2 regions of the Pseudomonas sp. NFX15 genome follow, and region 2 is predicted to be linked to the other one. Evidence: predicted binding sites of a transcription regulator. Region 2 holds the regulator's gene; the other holds the start of a gene.
What was found. The regulator FliA, encoded in region 2, starts transcription of late flagellar genes. The targets are predictions, from matches to a motif close to CTAAAGTTTNNNNNNNNNNNGCCGNTAA.

Region 1 (4,570 bases), on a different contig from region 2:
GAACCCGTCGCCATTGCCAGATCAAGGATCGGAATGGTCGCCCCCCGGATGTTCGCCACACCGCACACGACAGGACTGGATTTGGGCATCAGCGTCAGTGGGGGGCATTGCAGCACCTCCCGAACCTTGAACACGTTGATCCCGTACAGTTGCTGGCCGTCGAGACGGAACAACAACAGTTCAAGGCGATTCTGCCCTACCAGTTGCGTGCGCTGGTTTACCGAATCCATTACACCAGCCATGCCCAGACTCCTACACCAACGCCAAGTGTTGTTGCGACGCACCGTCATCACTAAACGGCACGGCGCTTGCTTTTTTAATCGTTATGAACACAGAACCGACATTTTTCCGACACCTGACCACGCCCTTTCGCAAATTGCTCGGGGTACTGGCGGCTGTTTGCCTGTTCAACGCTGGCAGCCCTGCCCTTGCTGACGCGGTTACCTTGCCTGACATGCTTATCGGCGTCACTCAGGGCTTTCTTGAATTCACCGTAGAGGACTATCTGGCAACCAGTCAAACGCAAGGTCGCTACGAGATCCAGGTCAACCAGCTCGATCCGCGCATGCACATGCCCATGTGCGACAAGGAATTGACAGCCACACTTGAAAGTCCCAAGCCGATTGGCCGTGTTACGGTGAAGGTCCGTTGCGAGGGTTCATCGCCCTGGACTGTCTTCGTACCCGCTCAAGTCCGCCTGTTTCGCGAAGTCGTGGCCAGTGCACGGCCACTGCGCCGCGCCGCGATTGTCGAGCCGGGCGATGTGGTCCTGCGCGAGCGTGATATCAGTCTGATCAGCCAGGGCTACCTGACCTCCCTTGACCAGGCGATCGGGCAACGATTGACCCGACCAATGGTCGCCGACCAGGTCATTACCCTGGTGCATATCGAACAGGCCGAGGTCATTCGCAAGGGTGACCAGGTGGTGATTACCGCCCGCAGTGGTACGCTCAGCGTGCGCATGCCGGGTGAAGCACTGTCCAACGGCAGTCTCAGCGAACAGATCCGGGTGAAAAACCTCAACTCCCAACGGGTTATCAAGGCGCAGGTGATGTCGCCAGGGCAGGTGGAAGTGTCCATGTAATGCGCTGCGTTCATCAGAATGTGGCGCTCTGCCCGGCTGTTCCCTAGACTGTGCTCCATGCAGGGCGAGCGCTGACGCGCGCGAGGCTCATTGATAAATGAGCCTAAAGTTTTCCAGGGAATGGCCGAAAACAGGGCAAGCGTCCAAATTCCCAGAGGTTTTTTTTATCATGGTCATCGATTTCAGCCGTTTAAACAGCTCCTCGTCCCTTACGGGCAGTACACGTACCAGCGCCAGCAAGGACAGCGCCGAAACGGGCAAATCCGCGCCGCTGGAGTCCGCGGCCGAACAGGCCGGTACCGTCAAAAGCGGGGAATCGGTACATTTCAGCAATGAGGCTCAACAGTTGCAGAAGGTCACTGACAAGCTGCGCGATCAGCCTGCCGTCGACAACGCCCGCGTGGCCAAGTTGAAAGCAGCGATTGCCGATGGCAGCTATAAAGTCGACAGCAACCGTGTAGCCAGCAAACTGCTCAACTTCGAAGCCCAGCGCTAGGCCTACGCCGGCGCGAGGCTTTTGGACGCTTAACACCCAAGGCCAGCCATGCACGACACTCATTTACTGCAACTGATCACCGACGACTTTGCCCCAGTGCAACACTTGCTGGAATTACTGCAGACCGAATCCCTCGCCTTGCATGGCCGCGACATGCCATTGCTCGAGGACATCCTGGCGCAGAAACAGGCGCTGGTCGTCTTGCTTGAACAGCATGGCCGCAAACGCAGTGAAATCCTCGCCAGCCTCAACCTGCCGACTAACCGTGGCGGGCTGGAGCAACTGGCCAGCCAGTCGAGCATTGGCGATCAGTTGCTGGCGCAAAGCGACGTGCTGACTGATCTCCTGGCCCAGTGCCAGGCCATCAACGTCAATAACGGCCAGTCGATCCTGACGCAACAGGCCGCGACCGCCACCCAGCTGAAAATCCTCACCGGCGGTGAAACTCCGGCGCTGTACGATGCCAGCGGGACCTTCTCCAAGCTTGCTAAGCCACGCCCGCTCAGTCAGGCTTAGGCCGCTCGATCAGCCCGCACTATCCAAGACGCGAAAGATGCTGGCAAAATGCTAGCCAGCCGCAGTCAAATTTTGTCTGGAGATTGATTAACCGTGTCCAATGCCTTATCCGTGGATGATGCTCCGCAGCCACCCAAGGTGCTCTCCACGCCCTTGGAAATCTCCGGCAACCTGCGCCAGCTGCTCGAAAGTCATGATCCGCTGATCATCACGTTCCATGAACGCAGCCAGCGCTTCCAGAGCTATCTGGTGGACCTGGACCGTGACAGCAACATGATTGCCCTGGACGAAATGATCCCCCGCGATGGCGAGCGCTATCTGCTGGCGGGCGAGTCGTTCCGGGTAGAGGGCTTTCACGAGGGTGTGCGCATCGCCTGGGAAAGCAACGGCCCGCTGACCATCGACCAATCCAACGGCAGCCGCTGTTATCGCGGCACCCTGCCTGACGAAGTGGTGTACCACCAGCGCCGCAATGCGTTCCGCGCTGCGTTGAAGCTGGCGCAGTTGGTCGACGTCAACCTCGACGGCGAAAAACTCAAGGCACCGATCAGTGGCAAGCTGCTGGATATTTCCGCTACTGGCTGCAAACTGCGTTTCGACGGCGACATCACTGGCAGCCTGCAATTGGGCCAGGTGTACGACCGTTTCAGCGCCGACCTGCCGTTTGGCAAGATGACCGCACCGGTCGAATTGCGTTACCTGCACTTCGAAGAAAAGATCTCCACCACCTTCGCCGGCATTCGCTTCCACAACATGAGCGGGCTGGTGCAGCGTCAGGTTGAGCGGTTCGTCTACCAACTGCAACGCGAAGCGCGTCGGTTCGACAAAGACGATCTCTAATGTCTTGAGTCCTTGCTGGCGCGGGTGGCCTTGAAACGTGCATTGCACTGTCGGCCGCCTTCGCTGGCAAGCCAGCTCCTACAAAAACTCCTAACCGCCGCAAGAATTTTGCCAGCCCACGCACTGTAGGAGCCGGCTTGCCGGCGAAGGCGTCTTGAACGCCTGCGCTGGTCTGTCGGCCGCCTTCGCTGGCAAGCCAGCTCCTACAGGGATGAAAAAAACGGGCAGCCCCTTGCGGTGACTGCCCGTTTTTTTGTGCCTTGGAATTACGGTCTGGCTTCGCTGAAGCTGGGGTCGCGCCCTGAATCAGGGTCCTCCGGTGGCTGATCGGTCTCGGTTTCGATCACGGTTTCAGGCTCGGCTTCAGGTTCTTCCCCGTTACTCACCGGATTTTGCATCTGATCCTGTACCACCTGCTCATCAACACGCGGGTCGAGGCAGGCCACCAGCGGCGAGCTGGTCATGTTGTCCGGCATGGCCACGTGATGCAGCGGCGCATCTTCCACCTGATGCAGGTTGGTCACCGCTTTCGGACGAATCCGCCACACCAGCACCAACGCGAAGAAACTGAAAAACGCGTAAAGCATCTGGCTGCCGAACAGCTTCATCAGCACGCCGGCCACCAGTGGCCCGATACTCGCCCCCACGCCGTAGGTCACCAGCAACATCGCCGTCAGCGACACCCTGCGATCGCCTTCGACATGGTCATTGGAGAACGCCACCGCCAACGGATACAGGCAGAACTGCACCAGCGAGCAGACGAAACCGGCGGCAAACAGCACTTGCAGCGGCACCGTCGGCAGGATTGCCAACGGCAACGCGGCCACTGCCAGGCAGAACGCAAAACTGCGGATCAACAGCGCCCGGTCGTAGCGGTCGGACAGCCAGCCCAACGGCCACTGCACCAGCAAACCGGCAAAAATGCAGCTACCCATGAACAGACCGACCTGCTCCGTGGACAAGCCTTGCTGCGAGGCATACAGCGGCGCCAGGCCGTAGAACGAGCCGACGATCAGGCCCGCCCCAAGCACTGTGCTCAATGACTGCGGTACGCGCTTGATGAAGAACCGCGGTTCCATCGGCGCCGGATGCAAGGGCGCCGGGTGAATCCGTCGGGTCAGCGCCACGGGCACCAGGCACAGGGCAAAACACAGGGCGACCAGCATCAGCAGCTCCAGCCCCAGCGCCGGGTGCATGACCAGAATCAGTTGGCCCAGCACCAGGCCCAGGTAAGAGGCAATCATGTAGCCGCTAAACACAAGCCCGCGCTGCTTGGCCTCAGCCTGCTCGTTCAGCCAGCTCTCGATGACCATGTACTGGCACATCATGCCGAGGCCGACGATCACCCTCAGGAACAACCACGCCGGCAGCCAATCGATCAGCCCATGGCCCAACACCGCCGCGCCGACGATCCCGGCACACGCCGAGTAGGCTCGGATATGCCCGACCCGGGCAATCAGCCGGTGACCGATCTTGCCCCCCAGCACCAGGCCGAAGTAGTTGGCGGCCATCAGCGCACCGACCCACAGGCTGTCGACGTGATCGGCTGCCAGGCGCAGGCCCAGGTAAGTACTCAACAGGCCCGAGCCGATCAACATCATCAGCGAGGCGAAATACAGCGCTCGAAAGGATTT
Region 2 (4,570 bases):
GTTGTTCGAATTCGGTGTCGGTGATGTCGTCGCAGGCGCTTTCGGCCACCGGTTGTTCGATCACCTCGGCGACGGGCGCAGGCGCCACTTCGTCGGCCGATTGCGGCTCGGCCAGACGGGCCAATGCCGCGAGCAGTTCCGGTGTCGCCGCCGTGATCGGGCTGCGCTCGCGGACTTCGCTGAACATGCTGTTCACCGCATCCAGCGCTTCGAGAACCACGTCCATCAGTTCCGAGTCGACGCGACGCTCACCCTTGCGCAGGATGTCGAACACGTTCTCGGCGATGTGGCAGCACTCCACCAGCTCGTTGAGCTGGAGGAAGCCGGCGCCCCCTTTTACAGTGTGAAAACCGCGAAAAATTGCATTGAGCAGGTCCGCATCATCCGGTCGGCTTTCCAGCTCGACCAATTGCTCGGACAGTTGCTCTAGAATCTCGCCGGCCTCAACCAGGAAATCCTGAAGGATCTCTTCATCGGCGCCGAAGCTCATTAAGGGGGTGCTCCTACAGGTCTAAAAACCCAAAAAACCTGAGATTGTGAAATCTCTAAAATCCCAGGCTGGATAACAAATCGTCCACATCGTCCTGACCGGACACAACGTCTTCTCTTTTATCGGCATGAATCTGCGGACCTTCACCCTGAGAGAGATGTTTTTGTGGATCTTTTTCAGCCAGCATCGCTTCACGGTCATGCTCGATGCCCGCAAAGCGGTCCACCTGACTGGCCATGAGCACGAGCTTGAGCAGGTTGCTTTCGACTTCGGTGACCAGGGTGGTCACACGCTTGATCACCTGGCCGGTGAGGTCCTGGTAATCCTGGGCGAGCAGGATGTCGTTCAGGTTGCCCGACACCGCGCGATTGTCCTGGCTGCTGCGCACCAGGAAGCCGTCGACCCGCCGGGCCAATTCGCGAAACTCTTCAGCGCCGACTTCACGACGCATGAAGCGCTTCCAGTCCGTGCCCAAGGCCTGGGCTTCATCGGCCAGGCTGTTGACCAGCGGCGTGGCGTTTTCCACCAGGTCCATGGTGCGGTTCGCAGCGGCTTCGGTCAGCTTCACCACGTACCCCAGGCGCTCGGTGGCGTCGGTGATCTGCGACACTTCCTCGGCTTGCGGCATGTGCGGGTCAATCTGGAAATTGACGATCGCACTGTGCAACTCGCGCGTGAGCTTGCCCACTTCCTGGTACAGGCCGCGGTCACGGGTCTGGTTGAGCTCATGGATCAATTGCACGGCGTCGCCGAACTTGCCTTTTTCAAGGCTCGCGACCAATTCGACGGCGTGTTTTTTCAGGGTCGATTCAAAATCGCCCAGTGAAGATTCGTTATTGCCCATAGCTCCCCCGTGGCGCACTCATCAACCGATGCGTTCGAAAATCTTCTCGATTTTTTCTTTCAACGCCTGGGCCGTAAAGGGTTTGACCACATAGCCGTTAACGCCGGCCTGGGCCGCTTCGATGATCTGCTCGCGCTTGGCTTCAGCGGTGACCATCAACACCGGCAGGTGCTTGAGCTTTTCATCGGCGCGCACGTGGCGCAGCAGATCGATTCCGGTCATGCCAGGCATGTTCCAGTCCGTTACCAGAAAGTCGATGCTTCCGCTGTTGAGCACCGGGATGGCGGTAGTGCCATCGTCGGCCTCGACGGTGTTGGTGAACCCAAGGTCACGCAGCAGGTTCTTGATGATCCGCCGCATCGTTGAGAAGTCATCAACGATGAGGATTTTCATGTTCTTGTCCAATTCGACCTCCAAGCAGTCTTAAACGCGCCCAGCACCTGGACGCGCCATTTCAATCAATCCGGCAAAGCACTCAATGACTGTCTGGAGCACAACAGATCGCGACCGGTGTGGTTCAACACCCCATCGGCCCCGTTCGCAGTGTCCCCACACTGCCTTCAGCGCGCTCGCCACTCCCCCAAACGCCCCCGCAAACGGGCCGCGCACTGGCTGTGTAACTGGCTGACCCGCGATTCGCTGACCCCCAGGACCTCACCGATTTCCTTGAGGTTCAACTCTTCGTCGTAGTACAGCGCCAACACCAGTCGCTCACGCTCCGGCAAATTGGCAATCGCATCCGCCAGCGCCGCCTGGAAGCGTTCATCTTCCAGATCGCGTAACGGCTCGAGATGAGCACTTGCGCCATCCTCGTGCAGCCCTTCGTGTTCGCCGTCCTGCAACAGGTCGTCGAAACTGAATAAGCGGCTGCCCAGGGTGTCGTTCAAAATCCCGTAATAATCGTCGAGACTCAATTGGAGTTCGGCCGCAACTTCGTGATCTTTAGCGTCACGACCGGTTTTCGCTTCAATCGAGCGAATCGCGTCGCTGACCATGCGCGTATTGCGGTGGACCGAGCGTGGCGCCCAGTCCCCCTTGCGCACTTCATCGAGCATCGCGCCGCGGATTCGAATGCCCGCGTACGTCTCGAAACTGGCGCCTTTGCTGGCGTCATATTTGGTCGACACTTCAAGCAGGCCGATCATCCCGGCCTGGATCAGGTCTTCGACCTGGACACTGGCTGGCAAGCGTGCCAGCAAGTGGTAGGCAATGCGTTTTACCAGCGGCGCGTAACGCTCGATCAGCTCGTACTGCGCATCGCGGGCCGATTTTTTATAGAGGTTGTAACCGCTGGCTGTCATAGCACAGGCCCTGCTGTCTGTTGCACGAGACGCTCGACGAAGAACTCCAGGTGCCCACGCGGGTTGGCCGGCAAAGGCCAGGTATCGACCTTCTGCGCGATGGCCTTGAAGGCCAGCGAGCACTTGGAACGCGGGAACGCTTCGTAGACCGCACGCTGCTTCTGCACGGCCTTGCGCACGCTTTCGTCGTAGGGCACGGCGCCGACGTATTGCAGAGCGACATCGAGGAAGCGATCGGTGACCTTGGTCAACTTGGCGAACAGGTTGCGCCCTTCCTGCGGGCTCTGGGCCATGTTGGCCAGGACGCGGAAGCGGTTCATGCCATAGTCGCGGTTGAGCAACTTGATCAGGGCGTAGGCATCGGTAATCGAGGTCGGCTCGTCGCACACCACCAGCAACACTTCCTGGGCGGCACGTACGAAACTGACTACCGAGTCACCAATGCCCGCAGCGGTGTCGATCACCAATACGTCAAGGTTATCGCCGATGTCGCTGAAGGCCTGGATCAGCCCAGCGTGCTGCGCAGGGCTCAGATGAACCATGCTCTGTGTGCCGGACGCCGCCGGAACGATACGGATGCCGCCGGGCCCCTGCAGCAGTACGTCGCGCAGCTCGCAGCGGCCTTCGATCACGTCGGCCAGGGTCCGTTTGGGTGTCAGGCCCAGCAGGACGTCGACGTTTGCCAGCCCCAGGTCGGCGTCCAGCAGCATGACGCGCCGGCCAAGCTCAGCGAGGGCCAGGGACAAGTTTACAGACACGTTAGTTTTCCCGACGCCACCTTTGCCGCCGGTCACCGCGATCACCTGAACGGGATGCATGCTGCCCATATTATTTCTTTACCTTGTCTTGCATAGACGGAGGCCACATTACTGGCTGCGCGTTCGCTAACGGAACAATGCATGGCAGACCATCGATGTAGGTACAAAAACTATTCATTAATTACCTCAGCCAACCTGCTTGGTCGGACTGTGGTAGATGTCAGCGAACATGTCAGCCATGGCTTCTTCGCTGGGTTCTTCCTGCATTTGCACGCTGACGGCGCGACTGACCAACTGGTGACGGCGCGGCAGATGAAGATCATCCGGGATCCGCGGGCCGTCGGTCAGGTAGGCCACGGGTAATTCGTGACTGATGGCCAGGCTCAACACCTCGCCCAGGCTCGCCGTCTCATCCAGTTTAGTCAGGATGCAGCCAGCCAGCCCGCACCGCTTGTAACTGTGATAAGCGGCGGTTAGAACCTGTTTCTGGCTGGTGGTTGCCAGGACCAGATAATTTTTTGAACGAATGCCGCGGCCGGCCAGGCTTTCAAGCTGCATGCGCAGGGCCGGATCGCTGGCTTGCAGGCCGGCGGTATCGATCAGCACCACGCGCTTGCGCAGCAACGGCTCCAGCGCCTGGACCAGCGACTGGCCCGGATCGACGTGGGTCACCGAGACATTGAGGATACGCCCCAGGGTCTTGAGCTGCTCCTGGGCACCGATGCGGAAGCTGTCCATGCTCACCAGGGCAATGTTCTGCGCGCCGTACTTGAGCACGTAGCGCGCAGCGAGCTTGGCCAACGTGGTGGTCTTGCCCATGCCGGCAGGGCCGACCATGGCGATCACGCCGCCCTCTTCCAGCGGTTCGACTTGCGGGGTGGCGATCATGCGCGCCAGGTGCGCCAGCAGCATGCGCCAGGCCTGACGAGGCTCTTCAATGTCGGTAATCATCGCCAGCAGATCGCGCGACAACGGGCCAGACAGGCCGATGCGTTGCAGGCGACGCCAGAGGTTCGCCTGATCCGGACGGCTGCCTTGCAGCTGATTCCAGGCCAGGGAGCCGAGCTGAACTTCCATGAGTTCGCGCAGGCTGTTGAGTTCGAAGCGCATCGAGTCGAATGCACGCGGGTCAACGCCACCGGAGGTTGGCGTCGGGGCCGGTGCAGGGCGACGGGGT

Region 1: the regulator FliA is predicted to act here: its motif matches at 1,188-1,215, upstream of flgM (flagellar biosynthesis anti-sigma factor FlgM).

What each region holds. Positions count from the first base shown of each region.
Region 1 is NZ_JAFMPV010000002.1:137,759-142,328, reverse strand. Features, by position in the region: gene J1D76_RS02780 (chemotaxis protein CheV) at 1-242, opposite strand, end outside; gene flgA (flagellar basal body P-ring formation chaperone FlgA) at 326-1,084, shown strand; gene flgM (flagellar biosynthesis anti-sigma factor FlgM) at 1,254-1,580, shown strand; gene J1D76_RS02765 (flagella synthesis protein FlgN) at 1,629-2,096, shown strand; gene J1D76_RS02760 (flagellar brake protein) at 2,190-2,936, shown strand; gene J1D76_RS02755 (MFS transporter) at 3,203-4,570, opposite strand, start outside.
Region 2 is NZ_JAFMPV010000020.1:67,196-71,765, reverse strand. Features, by position in the region: gene J1D76_RS20035 (chemotaxis protein CheA) at 1-490, opposite strand, end outside; gene J1D76_RS20030 (protein phosphatase CheZ) at 546-1,334, opposite strand; gene J1D76_RS20025 (chemotaxis response regulator CheY) at 1,356-1,727, opposite strand; gene fliA (RNA polymerase sigma factor FliA) at 1,895-2,635, opposite strand; gene fleN (flagellar synthesis regulator FleN) at 2,632-3,462, opposite strand; gene flhF (flagellar biosynthesis protein FlhF) at 3,580-4,570, opposite strand, start outside.